DNA from 4 places in the Solibacillus sp. FSL R7-0682 genome. Region 1 is predicted to be linked to each of the others. Evidence: riboswitches for the same ligand, from Rfam matches in the RefSeq annotation. Region 1 holds a riboswitch; each other region holds the start of a gene.

Region 1 (6,257 bases):
TTGGCAAATTGCTGAACTTGCTTATCATTCATTTTCTGAAGATTTTCAGCCCACTCTAACATGCTAATTTTCATCATCCTTTCAAGTTTATTTCCTTTACATATAGATAAAAGTCCTTTATACTATCAAATTGTAAATCGTAATGATTTTGAATTAGAAAGAAGCGAGTGAAATGAAAAAAACGTTAATTGAACTAAAAAATGTGTCATTTCAATATGAATATACGCAAGTACTGAAAAATATTTCATTGAAAGTCGAAGAAGGAGATTTTCTAGCACTTTTAGGGCAAAATGGTTCTGGAAAATCGACACTATTAAAGTTGATTTTAGGGCTGTTAAAGCCCATGTCAGGTGAAATTTACTTATTTGGTGAACAGGCAAGTCAATTCAACCATCGTGAATGGATTGGTTATGTGTCACAAAAATCCAATGCCTTTAACTCAGGCTTTCCTGCAACGGTTGAAGAAGTGGTGAAAAGCGGCTTAACAAAAAAGGCTGGACTATTTAAAAGATTACCAAAAGATGCAGATGTATTAGTTAGACGTGCTTTAGCGGATGTTGGTATGGAACAGTATGCAAAACGTAATATAGGACAATTATCTGGTGGTCAACAGCAGCGTGTATTTATTGCCAGAGCATTAGTTGCACAACCTAAATTACTTATTTTAGATGAGCCAACAGTTGGGATTGATCACGAAAATGTGCAAGCATTTTATGATATGCTCGCACACTTAAATGCGCACCATAATATGACATTAATTTTAGTAACACATGATGTGGATACGGTATCGGATCGAGTGAGCCATGTTGCTTGTTTAAATCAAACGATCCATTTCCATGGCTTTAAAAATGATTTTGATACGATTTCTGAAGAGCAGCGGGCAAGCTGGTACGGTCATTCTGTTCGAAAGATTCATTAAGAGGAGAAGGCAGAAATGATAGAAGCGATATTTAATTATGAATTTTTACAAAACGCCTTTTTCTCAGGGCTTATTATAGGGGTCATTGCTCCATTACTTGGTGTATTTATAGTCGTACGCCGCTTATCCTTAATAGCGGATGCACTATCCCACGTGACGCTAGCAGGGATTGCTGGGAGCTTATATTTAAGTCAAACGTTTGTTGGGTTAGCGTTGCTAAATCCTATTTATTTAGGGATTATCGCATCGGTAAGTGGCTCTATATTAATTGAGCGCTTACGTAGGCTATATAAGCATTATGAAGAGCTTGCAATTCCGATTATTATGTCAGGTGGTATTGGTATTAGTGCTATTCTAATTTCTCTTGCAAGTGGCTTTAATACAGATTTAATGAGTTATTTATTTGGATCGGTATCGGCAGTATCTAGACAGGATTTATATGTAGTATTTGCAATTGCTATTGTAGTGGTAGTATTTTTATTAATTTTCTTTAAAGAACTATTTGTTTTATCCTTCGATGAAGAATTTGCAAAAGCGAGTGGTCTCCCAGCTAAGTGGATCCATTTATTATTTATGGTTGTCGTCGCATTAGTCATTGCAGCGAGCATGCGTATTGTGGGGATTTTACTTGTTTCAAGTTTAATGACTTTACCAGTAGCAGCTGCGATGCGATTAGCACGCGGCTTTAAAGAAGCGATAATTTACTCTATTGTATTTGGAGAATTAGCGGTAATCATTGGACTTGTATCGGCGTTTTACTTAAACTTAGCACCAGGTGGTACAATTGTTGTAACATCAATCGTTATTTTATTATTCGTTATAGTAAGTAAAAAACTTGTCTTAAAAATGACAACAAAAGCGGAAGGGGAAGAAGTACTGTGAATATAACGCGTGCGTGGGAAATATTAAAAGATAAAGGCTATAAAAAAACAGATAAACGAGAGTTAATATTAAATATGTTTGCAGCCACTGATAAATATTTAACAGCTCGTGATCTATTAGTTGTACTTAAAAGAGACTTCCCAGGGATGAGCTTTGATACAATTTATCGTAACTTAGCAACATTCGTAGAATTAGGTATATTAGAAGAAACAGAGCTTAATGGAGAGCGAAATTTCCGTATGCAATGTGAATCGGATCATCATCATCACCATTTTATTTGTCGAGATTGTGGAAATGTGAAGGAATTGTCAGTTTGTCCGATGGAATTGCTAGGAGAGAAGCTTCCAGGCTATGCGGTTGAAGCACATAAATTTGAAATTTATGGGAAATGCCCGGAGTGTTTGTAAGTGAACGAATTATTAAAGATTTCGCTACTTCATCCATTTAAATTGTGTGTATTGAAAAACTATTTGCATAATTTAGAGGATATGTTAAAGTGAATTTACAAATTGAATAAGTTTGCAGGAAAAAGATGCTTTTTGCATAAATGGGAATTCGGTGTAAATCCGAAGCTATGTCCGTAACTGTAAGCACTGATGAACACGAGTAAATAGACCACTGCTTTTTAAGCGGGAAGGTACTTGTTAGTAAAACGAAGTGCAAGCCAGGAGACCAATCTTTTTCTAATCGTAACAACCCTCTTCGGAATTAAAGAGAATGTACGGCAAAGAATACTCGTATTCTATTATTTTATAATATGACGTTTTTAGCCATCCATTGTCTTGGATGGCTATTTTTATTTGCCATTTTCAATTGTTTCAAGGGGAAATAGAGCATCTTAAGGGGGAAATAAGATGAAAAAAGATATTCGCTTTTCATGCTATCCATTCATGCGTGAAAAAAGCTCGTTAGTCGATTATGAAATACGTACGGATTCATTAACGACAAGGATTGGTGCTGTGTTACCAACAATATTGCATGATGAGAAAGGGCAAGTAGTGCTCCAGGATTTACAAGTCATTCATCCACTTGCTTACCATGTGAATGGTTCGGTTCGTGGAAAGCTAGCCATTACAGAAGACGATTTAAATTGGTTAAGTGCGCGTTATGACTTTTATGTCAGCCAAGTTAAAGACACGATTCAGCAGTTTTTATTACCACAAGGTGTTGAAAGTGCTGCTCGACTTCATATATGTCGAAGTGAAGCGAAAAAGTCATACCGTGCTTTACATAAAGTAAGCGAAGAACGTGACATACCTGAAATTTTATTTGATTTTTTAGGATTACTAGCAAATATATTTTTCGTTATGGCGGTTTATTTAAACAAACAGCATGCGCATAGTGAAACACCATTTATTAGTAAATCCTACCCGATGAAAAAGAAAAAGGAGAATAACGATGAAATTTAAGATGAAATGGGTCGCACCACTAGCGGCAGCGTTATTATTAACTGCATGTAATTCAACAGAGGATTCTGCAAAGGAAACACAGAAAGGTGACACAGCTAAACATACAGAAGAGGAAGTAGTAGAAGGGCCTTATACGGTAGTAGATGACCGTGGAATTGAAGTGACGTTTGACGCAGTACCAGAAACGATTGTGTCACTACAGCCGAGTAATACAGAAATTTTATTTGAACTAGGTGTTGGCGATAAAATTGTTGGTGCTACGGACTATGATACGTATCCAGAAGCAGCACAAAAAATTGAACGAGTTTCAACTTCTACAGTAATTAATGCAGAACGTATTGTTGAGTTAAATCCAGACGTCGTTGTTGCTTATACAATTGGAGATGAAGCACAAATTACACAGCTTGAAGATGCAGGCTTAAAAGTATTCGTTATTGCATCCGCTACATCGTTTGATGATGTTTACTCAGATATTATTCAATTATCAGAAGTAATGGCAATTGAAGAAAAGGGACAAGAAGTAGTAACTACAATACAGGGGCAAATTAAAGAGGTTCAGGAAAAAACAGCTTCTGTAGAAACAAAACGTAAAGTTTACTATGAAGTTTCACCTGCTCCAGACATTTGGACAACAGGTAGCGAGACATTCCAGCAAGAGATTATGGATGCGGCTGGTGTAGAAAATATATTTGCAGATCAATCTGGCTGGTTAAGTGTTACGGAAGAAGATGTCATCACAAGAAATCCTGAAGTAATTTTATCACCTGCTACATATATGGAAGATGCTATTGGTGAAATTTTAGGTCGTGCAGGATGGGACAAAATAGGTGCTGTAGCTAATAAACAAGTTTATTTAGTAGATGGCGACATAATGTCACGTCCAGCACCACGTATAGGTAAGGCAGTTCAAAATATGGCGGAAGCAGTCTACCCAGAATTATTTAAATAAGGTTACAATGAAAGGAACAGGCTTTTAATGAAGCTTGTTCTTTCTTTTAGCGTTTACAAGGTGGTGGACTGGTTGATTTTTATTACGGGTGGCGTAAGAAGTGGGAAAAGTGCATTAGCGGAACAGATGATATCGCAATGTGGGTTAGACAAGCACTATCATTATATAGCGACGGGTGTTCCATTTGACGAAGAAATGAAATCACGCATTCATCGCCACAGGATGGATCGTGAAAATCAATTGTTAAATTGGCATACAATTGAAATGCAAGTGGCATTTCCTGAAAATGCAAAAAACTTTTCGGGAAATGATGTACTATTGTTTGAATGTGTCACAACATGGCTTTCAAATGTTATGTATGCTGCAGAAAGAGTAAAAGACCCACAACAGTTTATTCATACGCAAATTGCTTTATTTCAACAACAACTGCTTTTTTGGCAGGAGCGAAGTGTTAAAATGATTATTGTTTCGAATGAAATACTAGATGAACCAGCCTCAAAGTACGATGAAGTAAATCAATATCGTAAATTACTTGGTGGGCTTCATCAATGGCTAGTGAAACAAAGTGAAGAAGCGTATGAGGTACAATTTCAACTTGTACAGCGTTGGAAATAAGGGGTGAGCAAGTTGAAAAATAGTGTGACTGGATTTTTTTTAGCATGGCAGTTTTTCTCCTCAGTGCCAGTAAACAAACAATTACATATGAATAAAAAATCTGTTACGTGGATGTATGCAAGCTTACCAATTATTGGTCTTATTATGGGGAGTACTTTAGGTACAGGTATTTATCTAATATGGAGCTTTAGTAATCTTTCGAATATACTTCTAGCCATATTACTTGTCGTTGGGATGATAGTCTTAACGGGTGGGCTTCATTTAGATGGATGGACCGATATGAGCGACGCATTTTTTTCTTATGGAGATAAAGAGAAACGGCTTGCTATATTAGATGATCCTCGTACAGGTGCATTTGGTGTAATAAGTGTTGTTTGCTTATTATTATTAAAAGTAGGTTTTATTTTTGAAACGCTTGAAAAAGGGCAAATGGAAGTGATTGCTTATATTGCCGTTATTCCGTTTATTGCACGCATTGGCATGTTATTATATTTTTTAACGATGCCTACATCAAAAAAAACAGGATTAGCAGCATATTTTAAGGGTGAAGTAATCACAAAAATGCTTTGGCTTATTTTAACTATTTTTACTGCAATTTTTATTATTCTCGTGTGCTATTTTAAATTTTTAAATTTACTAATCGTATTCATTGTTATGATCGTAGCTATCTTGTTGTATCGAAAGTGGACAACGAAGCATTTTGGCGGAATGAGTGGAGATTTGCTAGGCGCATTAGGTGAAGGTTTGGAGGTTTTATTGTGGCTAGTCGTGTTGTTTTGCATTTAATTCGTCATGAAAAAACAGCTGCCAATGTTGAGCGGAAATATATTGGCTGGACAGATGAATCGATTTTAATGAATGTCCAAGCTAATTTCAACATTAACATTCAGCCAAACATTGTATATGGAAGTGATTTAAAGCGTTGTAAGCAAACTTCTTTATGTTACTTTCCAAGGGCACAATTTATTCCAGTGCCTTCTTTACGTGAATTGAATTTTGGTGACTTTGAAATGAAAACCTACGATCAATTAAAGTATAATGAGATTTATCGTCAATGGATTGATCACCCTTTTAAAATTGTGCCACCGAATGGAGAGGACTTTCAAATGTTCGAACAAAGAGTGTTAAACGCATTGTATGAAATTGTCAAACAAGGCGGCGAATATACTTTTGTTGTTCATGGTGGGGTCATCCGTCTGTTATTGGCAAAGCTAAGTTTCGAAGAGCAAATATTTCAACAAGTACTAGCGAATCACCGTACAATGTATTCATTAGCATGGGATAGTATAGAACACTTTGTAGGAGGTGCCAGATGTACGTCATTATCGGAGGGGCATATAACGGTAAACGAAGTTACGTAGATCGGTTAATTACCACGATGGAAAATAAGGAAACGATTTATTGTGATGGTTCTTTACCTGAAATAATCCAAGCAAGTACTAATAAGCGGTATGTTATTTCACGCTTCGAGGAAATTGTAAAG
Region 2 (6,257 bases), 630 kb from region 1:
CTAAAGCTTTCGTTTTCGCCTCCGTAGCAGTAATCATCGCTTGAATAAATGCCTCATCCGTTAATTTCCCGTTGATGAATACCCATGTATTAATCGTACCGACATGAGGATCTTCATCTCGTAAATAGGTTTTCGTTACATCGACACTATTACCAATTCCTGCAGTTACCATAACAATAATTTCAAGTTCATTGGCAGAAAAACTTTGAATTGCTACACATTCAGTTGGCACTGCCGTTAACATCACAACTGTGTTCGTCGGAGAAAATTTTCGTTGTACTAAAAACGCCAATGTTTCTTCTTTTACTAGCTCAATATTATAATATGGGGAAATGGCGCGATTTAAAAATGTTTCATACCAGCCTATTCCTGCATTATGAACGGCAGATGAAATTACCTTTAATGGTGATTTCGATCTGTATTCAATATATTCCTTTGTAATGACAAAATCGCTCACACTTACTTTTGAATTAACAAGCCCTACTTCATTTGCTGGAAGCATCGTAATTTGTGGTTTTGGTAATTCAGGATGGGGATACGTCGCTACACGTGCTTGATACACATCGGCAATTTGCTCTTCTAAAATAACTTCATGGGGCAATCCGTATGCTCTTAGTTCCCCGTTTTCTAATAACAATAACTCATCGCAATATAATGATGCTAAATTAATATCATGAAAAATAGAAACTACAGTCAGTTCATTTTCTTCGACTTCCCTACGAAGCATATCCAAAATTTGCTTTTGATGGGCAATGTCTAAATGATTCGTCGGCTCATCTAATAATAAGAGCTCTGCGTTTTGGGCGAGCGCTTGGGCAATAAAAACACGTTGTTGTTCACCACCGGATAAAAACTCTAAATATTGTTGCTGATAACGGGATACACCTGTACTTTCCATCGCACGCTGTACAATTTCTTCATCCTCTTTTGACCAGGAAGAGAAAAAGCCACTTTGATGTGGATATCGTCCTAAGGAGACTGCATCGTAAACAGCATTTGAAAAGGTACTCGCATGTAATTGTGGAAGCACTGCCATTTTTTTTGCCAACTGTCTAACATCATAGCTTTCGATAGACTTATTATTAATATAAACTTCTCCGTTTGTAGGCTTTATTACTCCACTAATCAGCTTTAATAATGTCGATTTCCCACTACCATTTGGACCGAGAATACCAAGAATCTTGCCTTTTTTCACGTGAAACGTCATATTTTTAACAATCGATTCCCCTGCATAGCCACCTGTTAATTGATGTACTTTTAACATTACGCTACCCCCTTTCTTCGTTGCTTAAAGAATATATAAGCAAACACTGGAGCCCCAATAAAGGATGTAATCACCCCTATTGGAAGCTCTATTGGGGCAATAATTGTACGGGATACTAAGTCACAAATGACAAGTAAACTTGCACCGTTTAAAAAAGAAAGACTTAATAAATGTCGATGATCTGCACCGATTAAAATCCGGACCATATGTGGTACAACTAACCCAACAAAGCCAATCGTACCAGATGCTGCTACTGCGGCCCCTGTTAAAATCGAACCACCTGCTAAAATGATATATTTACTCCGTTTTACATCTACCCCTAAATATTGCGCACGTTCTTCTCCGTAAATCATCGCGTTTAGCTCACGGCGCTTTAACCAAAGCATGACCGTTCCTATTATCATAAATGGAACAACCATTTTTACATATGGCCAGCCGCGCATCGACACACTACCCAATAGCCAGCCAATTATTTCTCGGAGTTGCTCACCTGTTAAAGCAACCATCAATGAAATACATGAGCCAAGAAAAGAACTAAAAATAATTCCTGTTAAAATTAAAGTTTCCATTTTCATCGTACGGTCTACTAGCTTCGCAAAGCTTAATACGACAAACATTGTAAGTGCAGCACCAGCCATACTAAATACCGGTAGTGTAAACGTTCCTAACACCGGAATTGAAATGCCTAAAAAAATTGTCATAACTGCACCAACGGAAGCCCCTGATGAAACACCCAGAGTGTATGGATCCGCTAATGGATTTTTAAGTAAGCCTTGAAATGCTGCACCCGCAATAGCCAGTGATGCCCCGATTAATGCTGCTAAAATGACACGAGGCATACGAATTTTCCAAAGGATGCTGTATGCTACAGGATCCGTCGTTTTATCCCATAATGTCGAAAAGGGAATATCGACCGAACCAAATGAAATACCAATCCAAACACTGCTAAAAAGTAATACAATCGATATTACATAAGCGATTGTATATTTTTTATTCATTAAATGCCTCTGGATAAATTGCTTCTGCGATTGACTCAATACCTTCTACAATTCGAGGACCTTGACGTGTTGTTGTATCGCCATCAACAAGTTTAATATTGTCAGTCTTCACTGCCTTCATTTCTGCATATGCTGCATTGTTTGAAATAGCATCTATATCACTCTCATACGTGACTAAAATCACATCTGCATTACTACTCACAAATTGCTCAGCACTATACATTGGCCAACCTAGCTCTTGCACAACATTTTCAACATTCAGAACATCTAACATCTCATCAATAAAAGTATCCTGCCCTGCTGCATATAAATCAGGTTCTGTTCCAACAACGATAAATACTGATTTCTCTTCAAGGTCCGTTACTTTGTTTTCGATTTCTGTAATCCCTTGCTGTATAGAGGCAATTATTTCAGTCGCTTCAGACGTTTTCCCCGTTAGCTGACCAATTTGCTCGATCGTTGTATATGTTTCTTCAAAAGTTAAGGCATTTTTTACAACGAATACTGGAATACCTATTGCTTCAAGTTGTGCTATCGCTTCTTCACCAAAGCTATAAAGCCCTGATTCGTGCGCTAATACTAAGTCCGGTTGCAATGCAATAATGGCTTCTATATTGAATTCCATTCCACCTACTTTTTCTTTCGTAGCCGCTTCTTCTGGATAATTATCGTTATCATTAACTCCGACTATTTGTTCATTTAGCCCTAGTTCGAATAAAATTTCAGTATTGGATGGGATAAGTGATACGATGCGCTCCGGTGCTTTTTCCATTGTCACTTCTTTTTGTAAAGCATCTTTTAACGCCACTGGAAATAGTGCTTTTGTTTGTTCTGTCGTTTGATCCGTTTGTTCTTCATTAGGTGTCTTATTTGTAGCTTCCTCCGCACCACATGCTGAAAGAATTACGAGTGATACAAGTCCTACAGAAGATAATTGTTGCCATTTTTTCATTGATAGTTCCTCCTCAAAAAGAAAAGCCTCCTACATTAGGAGACTTAAGATAAAAGTAAATAATATAAAAATTATTCACCCCATCCTATCCGCGTAGGTATCATTTGGGTAATGTAAAGGCAGGTCTCCTGGCTTATGCTTGAACATTTCGTATCGCCTTCCCAATAAACATAATCAGTGGCTTTTGATACAAACTAGCATTTACAGTGGCGGGACCGCATCGGATTTGAACCGATTTCCCTTTTACTCCTTATTTTCAAATAAAAATAAGAACCTTCACACGTAATATTCATTTTTTACTTCTTACATTATAGCGGAAATTAAATTTAATGTATGTAACGATTGGAAAATTTTCAGAAAATTCCTCTATAATCATTAAAGAATTGCTGTTTCCGCTAAGCGTTTTATTGTTAAATCGTCCATTGGTGGATTGTGAAGACCCGCACGCACATCTCGGTAATAGCGTTGAAGTGGATTTGAACGTTGTAAACTTTTTGCCCCGACAAGTCGCATTGCCTTGTCAACAACATCGATCGCCGTATTCGTTACGACATGCTTTGCGATATTGATTTCGTTGACGATTTCAGCTTTTTTTGTAGCATCATTGTATAACTGCGCAACTCCATAAATCGTAAAACGTGCATTTGTTAAAGCTAAATCCATTTCTCCAATTAACGTTTGGACATTCGGTAGTTGTGCAATCGTCCCTTGAATACTATTTGGTGAATGGTTTTTAGCAAACTGTACTGCATAATCCCTTGCTGCTTGAGCAATTCCTAAATATGTCGCAGGTATTAATAACAGCCATCCATTCAGTTTAAAACCTGTAGAATAACTTGGTATTTCAACTAAATTAGAGCGCTCCACACGTACATGATTAAGTACAAGATCATCGCTTCCTGTACCACGCATCGACATAACATCCCACGTAGTTTCTACTAATACACCCTTAGCTGTTTTTGGAACGAGGAAAAACCCTAAATGGTTATCATCTTCAATCCAGGCCGACACTAAAAAATAATCTAAATCTGGGGCTCCACTCGTATAATTTTTACGTCCATTAATAAGATAGAACTCCCCATCTCTTACAGCTGTTGTGCCTGGTTTTCCCCCTCGTACAGGACTACCCATGGCAAATTCGCTTACTGCCCGGTTTACGGTCGCTCCATTATTGACCTGCTCAGCGAACCAGTCTATTTTTTCTACAGGCCAATAACGATTTTCAAAAATTTCACCGACGTTTTGAATTGTCCATGAAGCTGCTAACCCCGTGCTACCACAATAACTTGATAATGTTTCATGAAGTAATACTGCATCATAGACCGATAAACCAGCACCGCCATATTGTTTTGGTAAAGTAATTTTTGTATACCCTATTTCACGTAGCTTTTTGAAATTTTCAAATGGAAAAATAGATTCTTCATCTATTTTACGAGCGTTTGCTTTAAAGCTTTCCTCCAATGTCTCTAATTTTTTTAACCATTCACGTTGTTCTTCCGTATGAATAAATAATTGTTTACTCAAATGAAACACCACCTATTTTATTTATTCTACTCTCCACTCTATTATTGAGTTCAATATTAATGTCGGAAATTCCTGAGTCAATTATATAGGAATTATTTCAAGCTAAAAATAAGGGAGCTTTCTTCGTTTGAAGAAGGCTCCCTTAAAAGTAATTTACATTTTCTCTGGTGCTGATACACCAATTAATTTCAATGCATTTGTAGCTGTCGGCTTCGCCTTTCGCTACAGAATGGGATTGTATTTTTACAGAAGTTTGTTGTTTACATTTTTTCTGGTGCTGATACACCAATTAATTTCAATGCATTTGTAGCTGTCGGCTTCGCCTTTCGCTACAGAATGGGATTGTATTTTTACAGAAGTTCGTTGTTTACATTTTTTCTGGTGCTGATACACCAATTAATTTCAATGCATTTGCTAATGTTGTTTTTACTGCTGTAATTAATGCAAGACGCGCTTCAGTTAGCTCTTTGTTATCTTGGTTTAATACTTTTTCCGCATTGTAGAAGCTGTGGAATGCAGCTGCTAAATCTTGAATGTAGTTGGCGATACGGTGTGGTGTGCGGTGTTTCGCTGCATCTGCCACGATTTGTGGGAATGCACCCACTTTTTTCAGTACGTCTTCTTCTTTTTCAGCTGTTAATAACGCTAAATTTTCTAAAGAAGCTGTAAATCCTTGCTCTTGTGCTGAACGTAAAATTGACGAAATACGTGCGTGTGCATATTGTGCATAATACACTGGGTTTTCGTTAGATTGTGAAACAGCTAAATCTAAGTCAAAGTCCATATGTGAATCGCCTGCCGTTTTTACAAAGAAGTAACGTACAGCATCTAAGCCCACTTCTTCTACTAATTCACGCATTGTAACTGCGTTACCCGTACGTTTCGACATTTTGAATTTCTCGCCGTTTTTGTATAGCTGCACCATTTGGATAATATCTACTTCTAATGTACCTCGGTCATATCCTAACGCTTCAATTGCTGCTTTCATACGTGGAATATAACCATGGTGGTCCGCGCCCCAAATATTAATTAATTTATCAAAGCCACGATGTAATTTATCTTCATGGTATGCGATATCTGGTGTTAAGTAAGTAAATGAACCGTCGTTTTTAATTAATACGCGGTCTTTATCGTCACCAAATGTAGTTGAACGGAACCAAGTTGCGCCTTCTTCTTCAAATACGTGACCATTTGCTTTTAACTTATCTAAAGCAATCTCAATTTTCCCATTTTTGTATAAAGATGTTTCGGAATACCAAACATCAAATTCAACTCGGAAGTTTTTTAGATCGTTTTGTAATTTCGCTAATTCTAATTTTAAACCGTGCTCACGGAAGAAGTTAAAACGTTCTTCTTCTGATTTCTCCAAAATTTCAGTACCAAATTGCTCTGCTAATTTCCCAGCAATTTCAACAATATCTGGCCCATGGTAACCGTCTTCTGGCATTTCAGCGTCCATATTTAATGCCTGCTTGTAACGCGCTTCTAATGAGTACGCCAAGTTGTTAATTTGGTTACC
Region 3 (6,257 bases), 980 kb from region 1:
TACTCAGTAGGATAAAATTCATCTTCATCAATAGGTGCTCCGTTATGTTCCTCTAACTTATCATGTATAATCTGAGGTGTATTAGGAGATTTTTCGCCTAAATTCCCCTTTAGAACAGAGGCCAAATAAAAACCACTATCTAGTAGCCCTGTATTTGTATAATCAAAGCCATGTTCTTTTAAAACTCGATCCAAATGATAGGCTGCGTTATCTCCTTTAATAACATCCACTTTAACTGGCTCAATTAAATAGCCTAACCCTACAACGAATGCATCCATACTAAATGTAAAGGATCCAATTACATCTCCATCTTGTGCTTCTTTTCGCGTAATTGTAAATGAGCGGCTATGTTCATGATCTTCATGCTTAACAACAATATTGACTTCATTAACACCAACGACAAGGTTTAATGTATAACTTGTTTTCACATCATCGTTCCAGTTAATGTGAACAGGATCGCCGTTGTTCGTTACATGTACATTATTTGTATCTATTTTGACGTCATCTAATGTCCTAGCCCATAAATCGAAGGTCATTTTATCTGCTTTGGTTTCTAAACCGTCTATTAAATCAACTTTTAACGTGATATCTTCTACTTCTTGTGCATAAGCATTGTTATTTTCTAACCCCAATGAAGTTACGGTTGGGAAAAGAACTAACAGTACGGCGAGAAAGCTAAGAAGTATCTTTCTAATGTTAGTCATTGTTTCACTCCTACTTTTCTTACATCATTTCAGCAATATTTAATGTACGTTTCAATACTTTTGCCATTTGTGATCGTTTTAAATTGACTGTTGGTGCAAATTCACCTTTTGTATTTCCAGTCATTATATCTAATGTGTTTAAGATACCAACATCCGCTCGGGCATATTTTGCAATTTTATGTGCATCTGTATATGGTGTACGACTCAATACAGCATCCACATCAAATTTAACATAGCGCAATAAATTAACCATAAGCGATGCTGCTTCCTGTCTGGTTAACTTGCCCTCTGGATTAAAGGTTGCAGGAGAAGTACCTTTTGCTATGCCCGCTTCTACGATTGCTTGTACTTCTTGCTCGTACCACTTACCTTTTGTATCCACAAAATAAGATGTTTTTCCAGAGGCTTGCAATTTCAATGCTCTAGCAATCATTACTGCAAATTGGCCACGTGTAATATCATTATTAGGAGCAAATGTACCATTATCGCTACCTTTGATGACTTGACGATTTGCTAAATATAAAATTTCATCGGCGTTAGAAACATTCCCTATATCTGTAAAGAATATATTATTTGAATTAAACAGGAACTTCCCGCCTTGTTTTAGTTTTATAGTGACTGCCTTATCTGTTGAAACATGTGGAATTGTTGGGTTATCACTACCCACTTCTAGTAAATATTTATCTTTTAATTTTTTACCATTTAAAAAGTAATTATATGGTACTTTAAGTGAAATATAACCATCGTTTAGTTTAATATTGACTTTTTTCTTATTCGTAAGTTTTATTGAGAAATCTACCGTAAAGATTTCATTTTGATAGTCAAACGTTGAAATCTGAAATTTTACAGTTTGTGCATTTTTATTGTTTTGCAACTCTTTTACTAATTGCTCAGTTGACATTGAAAGAGTTACACCGCGTGTATCTTTTACTATAAGATTTTTAATGCCATATTTCTTAATAGAGCTTTGTAGCGTTTCAGCAGGAATAGTGACTGAATATTCACCCGCGGTTTTTGCTGAATGAATTGTTAGTGTTTTCCCATTTACAACCATTTCATCAAATACATCAGAATCAATTTCGTCCTCTAGTTCCTCTTTTTCAAGTGCCTCTTTTTCAAGCACTTTTAAGCGTTCTTCAAGTTTAGTAAGTTTACTATAGTTAGTCACATTCTTTTTTTGATCAGCTGAAAGTGCCTCGTAATAAGCAATAGCTTCTCTTACTTTTTCTTTATCTGCCCGAGTTAACTGCTCGACTTTTGGTAAATTATCAATAAGCCAAATAACATTTGCTACTGTTGTTTCTTTTTTGTCTAAATCCTCTGCTACTTTTAATTTTGCTTCTAGTGACTCTAACTTCCAGTAGTTCGTAATTTGAAGTCTTTGCGTAGCAGTTAAAATATTATAAGCAATACGGGCATTTTCAATCGCAATTTGATAATCTAGCGTAATATTAGAAACATTATAAAGTGAATCTATTGTTTTTATTAAGTTCTCTACTTTCAATTCATCATCATATTGAGACAGCAATCCACTGAGTAGACCTTCTAAAGTCACTAGCTTACTTAAATTAGTTACACTTCGTTGCTCCGGTACAGTTAGACGATTAAAAGCTGCTCTAGCTTGCTTAATCTTATTTTCATGTTCCTTCGTAATACTTCCAACGGTAGGCAATTCATCAATGAGGTTGATAACCTTTTGAATATTGCCATCACTCATATTCCCCATAGTGCTACTCGTTTGAGCATAGAGTGTAACGTCTTCATCTGGCATAACTAAACGTTCATTAGGCATATACGTAGTTCCTGTGCCGTCTTGCTTTGTATTCCATGCAACAAAATCTTTTGCTGATGAGGATGGAATATCAACTACAGCATAAGGTGATACCGTTTTTGATGAAGATTCACCAACTTGATTGCCATCAAAGTAAATTGTATTGTTACTTGCAGTCATATATTGGTATTCGCCATTTTGCATATCACTCATATCATATAAGCTTTTTTCGCTTTTCTTGAAGCGATCATACGCAATAAGTCCATATAATGCTTGGTCTGTGGCCATCGCGTTAACGCTTGTACCAGAGCCACCCCCACCATCATAGCCTGCGGTTACATGCTTAAAGCCCCCCACTTCTGGCGAAGAACCACTACCATTTGCCCAAAATGTTAACAAAGCATCAATCATATTATTTGTCCAAACGCCATCCTCATATTTACCTTCTGTGATAAAATCAACAGTTTGATTGATATTTGGTAACAATATGCTTGTAGCTAAAGGGTCCATGTTCATAGCTGTCAGCGCTACAATTACTTGCACAATACTTTCCGAGTTTATGCTTCCCCAACTATCATATCCACCATTTAAAAGTTGGATTTCTGATAATTTAACAATTGCTCGCTCCACCGCTTGAGCAAACTCTTGATAAGTTGCGCTCGCACCAGTTTGGTCGTAACGACTACTATTGAGATAATATGGTGCAAATGCTTGTAAAGCCATAGCCGTTATATCTGGATCAGGAATGCCACCGCTTAAAGCCCAGCCCCCGTTCGAGATTTCCATATTTAAAATATAGTCAATCATTTTCCCTACCGTATTGACATCATCATTGGATGGATCAGGATATAATTCATAACCACCTGTATCCAATGCAATAATCTCCCAAATCGGTCCATTAATACCTTGACGATATGAAAAACTATGTGATCTTGACAAATATTCTACAAAATCATGACCTGCGACATTGGTAATTGGATAACCTAACGCAGTAAGTGCTAATGTCAAACGAGACCATTCTGTAGACTTATTGCGGTCTAGCATGCCATTTTTATTATCAACATAGGCTTCAATTCTCCCTAAATAATCTGAAAAGTAATTTGCCGGTATGTGATTGATATAATCATAGCCAGTATACATACCTCGAAGTAAATCCATTACCGACCATTCTCCAAATGTACTACCCATCGAAGGTGCAGTTACCGTTTCTAGTATGTAACGTGACGAAGCATTTATATAAAATCCAATGTCTGGCTGCTGATCTTCCCAAAAACGCACATCTAGATTCTCAAAACTTACAGTTGGATCATATGCAGCTGCATTAGCTCGTTGTGGCGTATTGGCAATTACGAGCATAAACATAATAGAAACTAATAATAACTTTTTGAAAGATGCTTGCATGTTTTCACATTCCCCCCTATTAATTTTTTGAATATAATCAAGTGTCGTATTAGGACAACAAAAAAACGCTACCCTAGGAATTGGATAGCGGTAAATAGACGCGACAAAATTAAAATGTTCGTTCTCTATTTGCCGTATAGTCCCTTTATTTCCGAAGTGATTTAATACGATCAGATAAAGATAGGTCTCCTGACTTGTGCATCATTTTACTTTGAGTCCTTCCCATTTACTAGAATATCATTTCTTTCAACAGTGGTTTTTCTCATTTCATCAGCACTTACAGTTGCGGAAACAGTCTCGGTCTTTCACCGAATTCCCTATTAAGCCGTAATGGCGTCTTTATCCTGCAAGATTTATTCAATTAAAAGAAATTCTAACACAAAAATAATTTAAAATATTCGATATATTTAAAAATAGATTGAAATACCTATTAAAATCCCAAATTAATATAATTACCATAAAAGTACAGATACATGTAATTTAATAGATTTATTTTATTAAAGACGACATTAATATTTTTCCTAGGTCCATTTTAACGATAGAAAAATCATTTCCCATTTTTAGTCCATTAACTGTACCGTATGTTTCAATGAAATGATATTTCCTTTCATTTCACAATTCTCCTCCTAGTATCTATCCTTACACCTATGCAAAAGTGAATTCTAGTAAAATAAAAGACCAAAATGAACTACAACTATTAAGAGTTGTCATTTCAATTTGGTCTTTGTATAGATAAAGAGCATAAATTACAGGTTTCTGTGGAAAATATGCTTGATTACATCGATTTGTTGTTCACACGTTAATTTTATGAAGTTAACAGTATAACCAGATACACGAATCGTTGATTATGGATATTCTTCTGATTGCCCCATAGCGTCTAGTAAAGTATCGCTGTTAAGTATGTTGATATTTAAGTGGTGACCTTCTTTTGCTGTATATCCATCAAGAATTGAAGCTAAGTTAGCCCCTTGGTTCACCGCCTCTTTACCTAGTGCTTTCTGTACCATTGAGAATGTGTTAGAAATTCCATATAAAGCATATTCGTATGGAAGCTTAGCTCCAGATGCTCCTTTGTAAGACTTCTAGCGGTAAGAAATTCATCAATGAGCTTGATAACCTTTTGAATATTGCCATCACTCATATTCCCCCATCGTGCTACTCGTTTGAGCATAGAGTGTAATGTCTTCATCTGGCATAACTAAACGTTCATTAGGCATATATGTAGTTCCTGTGCCGTCTTGCTTTGTATTCCATGCAACAAAATCTTTTGCTGATGAGGATGGAATGTCAACTACAGCATAAGGTGATACCGTTTTTGATGAAGATTCACCAACTTGATTGCCATCAAAGTAAATTGTATTGTTACTTGCAGTCATATATTGGTATTCGCCATTTTGCATATCACTCATATCATATAAGCTTTTTTCGCTTTTCTTGAAGCGATCATACGCAATAAGTCCATATAATGCTTGGTCTGTGGCCATCGCGTTAACGCTTGTACCAGAGCCACCCCCACCATCATAGCCTGCGGTTACATGCTTAAAGCCCCCCACTTCTGGCGAAGAACCACTACCATTTGCCCAAAATGTTAACAAAGCATCAATCATATTATTTGTCCAAACGCCATCCTCATATTTACCTTCTGTGATAAAATCAACAGTTTGATTAATATTTGGTAACGATATACTTGTAGCTAAAGGATCCATATTCATAGCTGTCAGCGCTACAATTACTTGTGCAGTACTTTCCGAGTTAATACTTCCCCAGCTATTATAACCTCCGTTAGTTAGCTGGATTTGCGATAATACAACAATTGCTCGCTCCACCGCTTGTGCAAACTCTTGATAAGTTGCATTCGCACCAGTTTGGTCGTAACGACTACTATTGAGATAATATGGTGCAAATGCTTGTAAAGCCATAGCCGTTATATCTGGATCAGGAATGCCACCGCTTAAAGCCCAGCCCCCGTTCGAGATTTCCTTATTTAAAATATAGTCAATCATTTTCCCTACCGTATTGACATCATCATTGGATGGATCAGGATATAATTCATAACCACCTGTATCCAATGCAATAATCTCCCAAATCGGTCCATTAATACCTTGACGATATGAAAACTTATGTGATTCTGATAAACGAGCTACAAAATCATAACCTGCGACATCGGTAATTGGATAACCTAGTGCAGTAAGTGCCAATGTTAATCGAGACCATTCTGTAGATTTATTGCGGTCCAGATTACCATTTTTCATATCAACATAGCCTTCAATTCTTCCTATATAGTCCGTGAAATAGTTTGCCGGTATATAGTTAATATAATCGTAGCCCGTGTACATTCCTCGTAATAGATCCATAACCGACCATTCTCCAAATGTACTACC
Region 4 (6,257 bases), 1.1 Mb from region 1:
GCATACGGACGGATTTAATTTTACTTTCCCACGCGTAGTAAATGGCCTACTCGTATCAGGCGATCAGGTAATGGTAGGCATTGCAGCGGACGGTTCATTGTCTAATCTCTATATAGGCTATCAAAATATCGATGAGTGGCCGGCAATAACTGCTGCTGTGCCAGTAGAAGATGTGGAAAAAAAGCTGCGTGAAGATTTGACCGTGAAATTGAATTATGTACAGCAGACTCAAAAAGATAAAGTAGTTCATTATAACTTACTGTATTCACCAATCTTTAATACAAATTCTGGTGCTTACATAGATGCAACAACAGGCGAATGGAAAAACGGCATCTATTCTAGTGAAGAAGTAGTTGTAAATCATCCAACAGCACAACAAGAGTTGAACTATTTAATAAATGCAAAAATTTTAGAAGTAAAAGATGTGGCAAAGTTCAACGGTAATGAAAAAGTGTCACAAGGTGAGGCGCTAAAAGTTATTATAAAATCACTAACCTATTTCTATGAAGGGCTTATGGGAGATCGCGGCGAAATGAAGCAATCCTTTACGAATATTTCACCAGATCATCCGTTATATTCAGTTGTAGAGCGCGCAGTATCTATGGGAATTATTAAGGTAGATGGAGCGGAATTTAATACAGAAGCAAAAATTACACGAGAAGAATTAGCAGTTTGGTATATGCATACGTTAGGACTTGAACCGGCAGCGAAGCATAGTGAAATTTATCAATTAGAGTTTGAAGATGCAGCTGATGTAAATCCGAAATATATTGGCTACGTAGCGGTTGCAAATGCGATGGGCATATTACCTGTTGATAAAAATCGTTTCAATCCGAATTCTGAAATCACATATGCGGACTTAGCTGTATCGACTATTCGTCTTGCATATGAACTAGCAGAAAAAAGAACAAACAACTATTATTAACAAAAAATGTACAACCCCTTCGTGGTGTTGCACCCCAAAAGTTAGAGTGAAAACTAACTTTTGGGGTGATTTTTTTCTACAATAATGCACGGTTCAAATATAATTGCAAAAATAAATGAAGGGAGAGGGATATTGAATGACAGAAAGAAAGCTGATTGCTGAAATACCGATTAAGATAAATGCCTATGATATTGATGCAATGGACATTGTAAGCAATATCGTTTATATACGTTGGTTCGAGGATTTACGAATGGCCTTCTTGAACGAATACTATCCACTAGATCAAATGTTGAGGGGAAATATCTCACCAATCCTTATGAAAACGGAGGCTACCTATAAAGCACCATTAACGATTTTTGATAAGCCGACGGGTAGATGCTGGTTACTTCAGTCTGGCGAGACGAGATGGGAAATGGAATTGGAAATAGCTTCTGATGAGACAATTCATTGTGTAGGCTCACAAAAGGGGTGCTTCTATGACCTTGAAAAAAAGAAGGTAGCAAAAATGCCGTTGCCGTTACGACAACTTTTTTCAATAAAATAGTAGTAGAGGTACCAGCAAGTTTTTGTACGTATCTAGTGAGCGCTATTTCTTTGAAATTAAAATACCCATGACATGATTTGAAGAAATTCATGTCATGGGCATTCAATTTTTACTTTTTAGAGAGTAGTCGAAAGTAAGCTACGAGCGAGCATACCTATTTTTTGAATCGGTATTTTTCATTTACATGGACATTTGCTTTTTCTTAAATTGCTTCAAATAAGCATATCCCGTAAAGGCAAATACAAGAACAGTAATTACGCTTAACGTCAATACAAGATTGTCCTCCACCCACGAAATATTTCCGAGTATAAATCCTCCTCCAAGCCAAACAGAAGTCCAAACGACTGCCCCTAAAAAATTGTAGCGCAAAAACGTCCAGTACGAGAAATTTGTGTAACCTGAGATGAATGGTGTCATTGTACGCATTAATGGGACGAAGCGAGAAAATGTAATAGCGATTCGGTCATAGTCGTTTAAAAACTGAGCTGCCTTTTCCGTTGTTGAATCGGATATAAAGCGCATAAAAATATTACGTTTGCGCGGGATTTTCCGGACGGTTTTGCCAATAAAATAGTTGTTGCTATCAGCAAGGGTTGTTGCAATAATGAATAAAATGAAAAGCACCCAAAGCTCAAGCTTTCCGATCGCTGCTAAAGTACCGCTCGTAAAGACGGTACTGTCCCCAGGCAAAAATGTAAAAATGACAAAGGCTGTTTTACTAAAAACAACAGCAAAGAGTAATAAATAAATATAGAGTCCAAGCTCTTCTATGTAGCGAAAGATGACTTGATCTATTTCACGCAAAAATTGAATAATATCTATTAGCATAGCAATTCTCCCATCAAAAAATGGACATGGTTTTCCATTAGTATAAATGATTTGTTATAATAAAGCGTACAAAGCGTCTTGAAACTTTTTCTCTAATCTCACCGTATACTAGGTGAGGAGGGTTTTCTATGAACGAATATAATCGCCCAAAATTACATATTGCAAAGACAAAGTCAGAGTGGCTAGCGGACACGATTGGTTATGTGGCACTTGCCTGTTTATTTTCAATTTTACTATTTAATTGGAGCGGCTTACCCGAGCAAGTACCAGCACATTACGGTGCAAATGGGGAGGTAGACCGCTGGGGATCGAAATATGAGCTTTTTATTTTGCCGGTCATTGCGACGTTTATGCAATTTTTTCTTATGATTTTTGAGAAAAATCCAGAAACTCATAACTACCCAGCGCGGATAAACGAATCAAATGCACGGGACTTTTATTTAAATAGTCGCCAATTACTTAATTATACGAAAAATATCATCAATATATTATTTGCATATATCGTATGGAAGACGGTAGAAATTGCAAGTGGCGCGGATGCTACACTTGGCTGGCCTTTTTATGTAATATTAGGCCTCTTAATAGGCGTAACAACATGGAAAGTTGTAAAAACATTTAAAATTAAATAATGAGGTGTTTGAATGAAAGCTTATTTAGCGAATGGTCTATTTTCAATCGGAGACCGCTATGTAAATGAAATAATTGCCGACAAGCTCCGTACGGCAATGCCGTCAATTGAATTATACGTACCACAAGAAAATGATGCCATAAACGATAAAAATGCCTATGCAAATAGCTTAGCAATTGCACAGGCAGATATACATAGTTTAAAAGAAAGTGATGTTTTAATAGCTGTTATTGATGGGGTGGAAATAGATTCGGGTGTCGCTGCAGAGATTGGTGCGTTTTCAATGCTCAATCGTCCAATTGTTGCGTTATTTTCAGATGTGCGTCAATTAGGGCGAACGAATTCAAAAAAAATTGACGCGCTTATTGCAGATGGAACAGAAAATCAGTTTATTTACCGAAACTTATTTGTCGTTGGACTCATTAAGCAAAATGGTGTCATTGTTTCGACGGTAGAAGAGGCGGTAGAAGCTGTAAAAAAATATCTATAATGGATAAAGCGTCTTGCATGAATTCGTGTGCAAGGCGTTTTCTATTACGAACTAGAAATGAGGGAAGTTCATTGACAGCAAATAGTTGCCCAATTTGCAATCAAGCAAACCATTGTCAAATTGAAGATGCAAAAAATTGTTGGTGCATGACGGTTACCATTAAGCCTGAATTATTAAATCAACTTCAGAGGTCGATTAAAAACAATACGTGTATTTGCATTAAATGTTTAGAAAAAACTAATTTATCAGAAAATTAGTTTTTATTTTAAAGTTTTTATGATATAGTGTTAACCAATTACATAACGTGTAAGAAGAGGTGCTTATGAGAATAAGCTTAAAAGGGAAGCTTGGTGCAAATCCAACACTGTCCCGCAACTGTAACTCGGAGCGAATCTAACTAATGCCACTGTAAAACGGGAAGGCAAGAAGAGCGTTGAAGAGAAGTCAGGAGACCTGCCTCATTCTAGTACACACCAAATGCCTACGAGGAAATAGGTGGTGTTCTGTGCGAATGTGCGTACTTTAAATACGCTTTTTCAAGATGCATAGATAAGTCCAGGCTATTTTCCATTACCGGAAAGTAGCCTTTTTGGTTATGTAAAAAAAGGAGGCTTATCAAATGAGTGTAGTTAGTACAGTTGTTGGTTATCCGTATATCGGAGAGCAACGTGAATGGAAACGTATAGTTGAGTCGTATTGGAAGAAAGAAATTTCCGAACAGCAATGTGAGGAACAGATGAAGGTACTCCGTAAATCACAAATAACACGTCAACGAAACCTTGGGCTTGATTTGGTAACAGTGGGCGATTTTACATATTACGATCGCATGTTAGATTTAGCTGTAATGTTTAATCTAATTCCAAGTCGTTACGAGTCGCTTGGGGACGTGACAAATTTAGAGCTTTATTACGCTATGGCTCGTGGGACAGATCATGTAATTGCAAGTGAAATGACAAAATGGTTTAACACGAATTATCATTACATCGTGCCAGAATATGAGGGACAAAAATTAACACTAAAGAAAAATAAAATTTTAACATACTACCTTGAAGCGAAGGATTTAGGCTTTAATGCTAAGCCTACATTAATTGGTCCCTATACATTTGCTGATTTATCAAAGGGCTATAACGAAAAATCTCGAGCAGCGTTTATTGTCGCACTTATTCCACTGTATGCCCAGGTACTAAATGAGCTGGTGGAAGCTGGGGCACAGTGGATTCAATTGGAGGAGCCTTCTCTCACGAAAAATTTATCTAAGCAGGAAGTTCAACTAATCGAAGAAATTTACAAGCAATTAGCTGAAAGTGTACCTGCTGCAAAGCTAATGGTACAAACGTATTTTGAAGCACTTACCTCATATGAAACACTCGTCCACTTACCAGTTGCTGGCATTGGTCTAGACTTTGTTCATGGCAAAAAGGAGAATTACCAGGCATTACGAAAATATGGTTTTCCAACAAATAAAGTATTGTCAATTGGGATTATTAATGGACGTGATATTTGGCGAGCAAATTTGGCAGAAACATTATCGGGTGTTAAAGCTATTATGCAATTAAGTGAAGCAAAAAATGTGTGGTTAAGCTCATCATGCAGTCTACAGCACGTTCCGGTGACAACTAAAAGTGAGCAAAACGTTGATCCAGTATTACTAAATACTTTAGCCTTTGCAAATGAAAAAATCGAAGAAATTGTTGCAGTGAGTGGTTATTTACAAACAGGCAGTTGGAAAAAGGCAAATAGTGTAGCAATTAGTATGCAAGCAATTGAAGCGCTAGCTACTCATCCTGTACGAAAAAATGAGCGAGTAGATGCATTAATGAAAGCAGTAAAGGCAGACGACTTTAAGCGACCAGCTCCTTTTGAAGCCCGCCAAAAAATACAAAAAGAGTCCTTGCAATTACCTGATTTTCCGACTACGACAATCGGTAGCTTTCCACAATCATCTGCCGTTAAGAAAAACCGAGCAGCGTGGCGGAAAAATGAATTATCTCATGAACAATATGAATTCTTTGTAAAAGAAGAAACAGCACGTTGGATTGCTATTCAAGAGGAAATTGGCTTAGATGTTTTCGTTCATGGGGAGTTTGAGAGAACAGACATGGTCGAATATTTTGGTGAAAAACTAACGGGCTTTGCCTTCACGCAATATGCTTGGGTTGTTTCCTATGGTTCACGTTGCGTAAAACCACCGATTATTTATGGGGATGTCGAATGGACAGAAACGATGACTGTTAAAGAAGTAGCAGAGGCACAGCAATTAACAGACAACTATGTAAAAGGAATGCTAACTGGACCTGTGACAATTTTAAATTGGTCATTTGTCCGAAATGATATCCCTCGGGCAGCGGTAGCGTACCAAATTGGACTTGCGCTACGCCAGGAAATTGACGCACTAGAGCAGGCGGGTATTCGTATTATACAAGTTGACGAACCAGCACTTCGTGAAGGCTTACCCATTCGACAAGAAAACTGGGAGGACTATTTGCAATGGGCAGTGAATTCGTTTAAATTAGCTACTTCAGCTGTGCAAAACGACACACAAATTCATACCCATATGTGCTATTGCGAATTTAATGATTTTATCGCGCCAATTCGGGCGCTAGATGCAGATGTCATTTCTCTTGAAACATCTAGAAGTCACGGAGAATTGATTGCATCATTGAAAGAAAATCCTTATGAATTTGGTATTGGGTTAGGAGTGTACGATATTCATAGTCCACGCGTACCATCTATTGAGGAAATGACGCATATTTTAAAGGAAAGTTTAGCAGTTATACCGAAGGAGCAATTTTGGGTAAACCCTGATTGTGGTTTAAAAACGCGACAAGAGCCTGAAACGATT

The links. Region 1 has a riboswitch for cobalamin ahead of MKZ17_RS14320 (hypothetical protein). Riboswitches for the same ligand answer to the same signal wherever they lie in the genome.
Region 2: another riboswitch for cobalamin. It lies ahead of MKZ17_RS17275 (ABC transporter substrate-binding protein); the one in region 1 lies ahead of MKZ17_RS14320 (hypothetical protein).
Region 3: another riboswitch for cobalamin. It lies ahead of MKZ17_RS09360 (S-layer homology domain-containing protein); the one in region 1 lies ahead of MKZ17_RS14320 (hypothetical protein).
Region 4: another riboswitch for cobalamin. It lies ahead of metE (5-methyltetrahydropteroyltriglutamate--homocysteine S-methyltransferase); the one in region 1 lies ahead of MKZ17_RS14320 (hypothetical protein).

The regions. Positions count from the first base shown of each region.
Region 1 is NZ_JBBOUI010000001.1:2,812,223-2,818,479, reverse strand. Features, by position in the region: gene MKZ17_RS14340 (isopropylmalate synthase) at 1-62, opposite strand, end outside; gene MKZ17_RS14335 (metal ABC transporter ATP-binding protein) at 173-919, shown strand; gene MKZ17_RS14330 (metal ABC transporter permease) at 935-1,801, shown strand; gene MKZ17_RS14325 (Fur family transcriptional regulator) at 1,798-2,208, shown strand; cobalamin riboswitch at 2,301-2,496, shown strand; gene MKZ17_RS14320 (hypothetical protein) at 2,656-3,210, shown strand; gene MKZ17_RS14315 (ABC transporter substrate-binding protein) at 3,200-4,159, shown strand; gene MKZ17_RS14310 (bifunctional adenosylcobinamide kinase/adenosylcobinamide-phosphate guanylyltransferase) at 4,232-4,774, shown strand; gene cobS (adenosylcobinamide-GDP ribazoletransferase) at 4,787-5,560, shown strand; gene MKZ17_RS14300 (histidine phosphatase family protein) at 5,533-6,135, shown strand; gene MKZ17_RS14295 (bifunctional adenosylcobinamide kinase/adenosylcobinamide-phosphate guanylyltransferase) at 6,087-6,257, shown strand, end outside.
Region 2 is NZ_JBBOUI010000001.1:3,438,039-3,444,295, forward strand. Features, by position in the region: gene MKZ17_RS17265 (adenosylcobinamide amidohydrolase) at 1-1,264, opposite strand, end outside; gene MKZ17_RS17270 (FecCD family ABC transporter permease) at 1,264-2,262, opposite strand; gene MKZ17_RS17275 (ABC transporter substrate-binding protein) at 2,255-3,214, opposite strand; cobalamin riboswitch at 3,316-3,507, opposite strand; gene MKZ17_RS17280 (acyl-CoA dehydrogenase family protein) at 3,590-4,738, opposite strand; gene argS (arginine--tRNA ligase) at 5,106-6,257, opposite strand, start outside.
Region 3 is NZ_JBBOUI010000001.1:1,828,600-1,834,856, reverse strand. Features, by position in the region: gene MKZ17_RS09365 (S-layer homology domain-containing protein) at 1-704, opposite strand, end outside; gene MKZ17_RS09360 (S-layer homology domain-containing protein) at 724-3,876, opposite strand; cobalamin riboswitch at 4,039-4,232, opposite strand; partial or broken gene MKZ17_RS09355 (glycine radical domain-containing protein) at 4,623-4,943, opposite strand; gene MKZ17_RS09350 (InlB B-repeat-containing protein) at 5,010-6,257, opposite strand, start outside.
Region 4 is NZ_JBBOUI010000001.1:1,759,263-1,765,519, forward strand. Features, by position in the region: gene MKZ17_RS09020 (YcdB/YcdC domain-containing protein) at 1-925, shown strand, start outside; gene MKZ17_RS09025 (acyl-CoA thioesterase) at 1,062-1,469, shown strand; gene MKZ17_RS09030 (DedA family protein) at 1,650-2,297, opposite strand; gene MKZ17_RS09035 (DUF1648 domain-containing protein) at 2,426-2,926, shown strand; gene MKZ17_RS09040 (nucleoside 2-deoxyribosyltransferase) at 2,939-3,415, shown strand; gene MKZ17_RS20585 (cysteine-rich CWC family protein) at 3,433-3,672, shown strand; cobalamin riboswitch at 3,713-3,890, shown strand; gene metE (5-methyltetrahydropteroyltriglutamate--homocysteine S-methyltransferase) at 4,035-6,257, shown strand, end outside.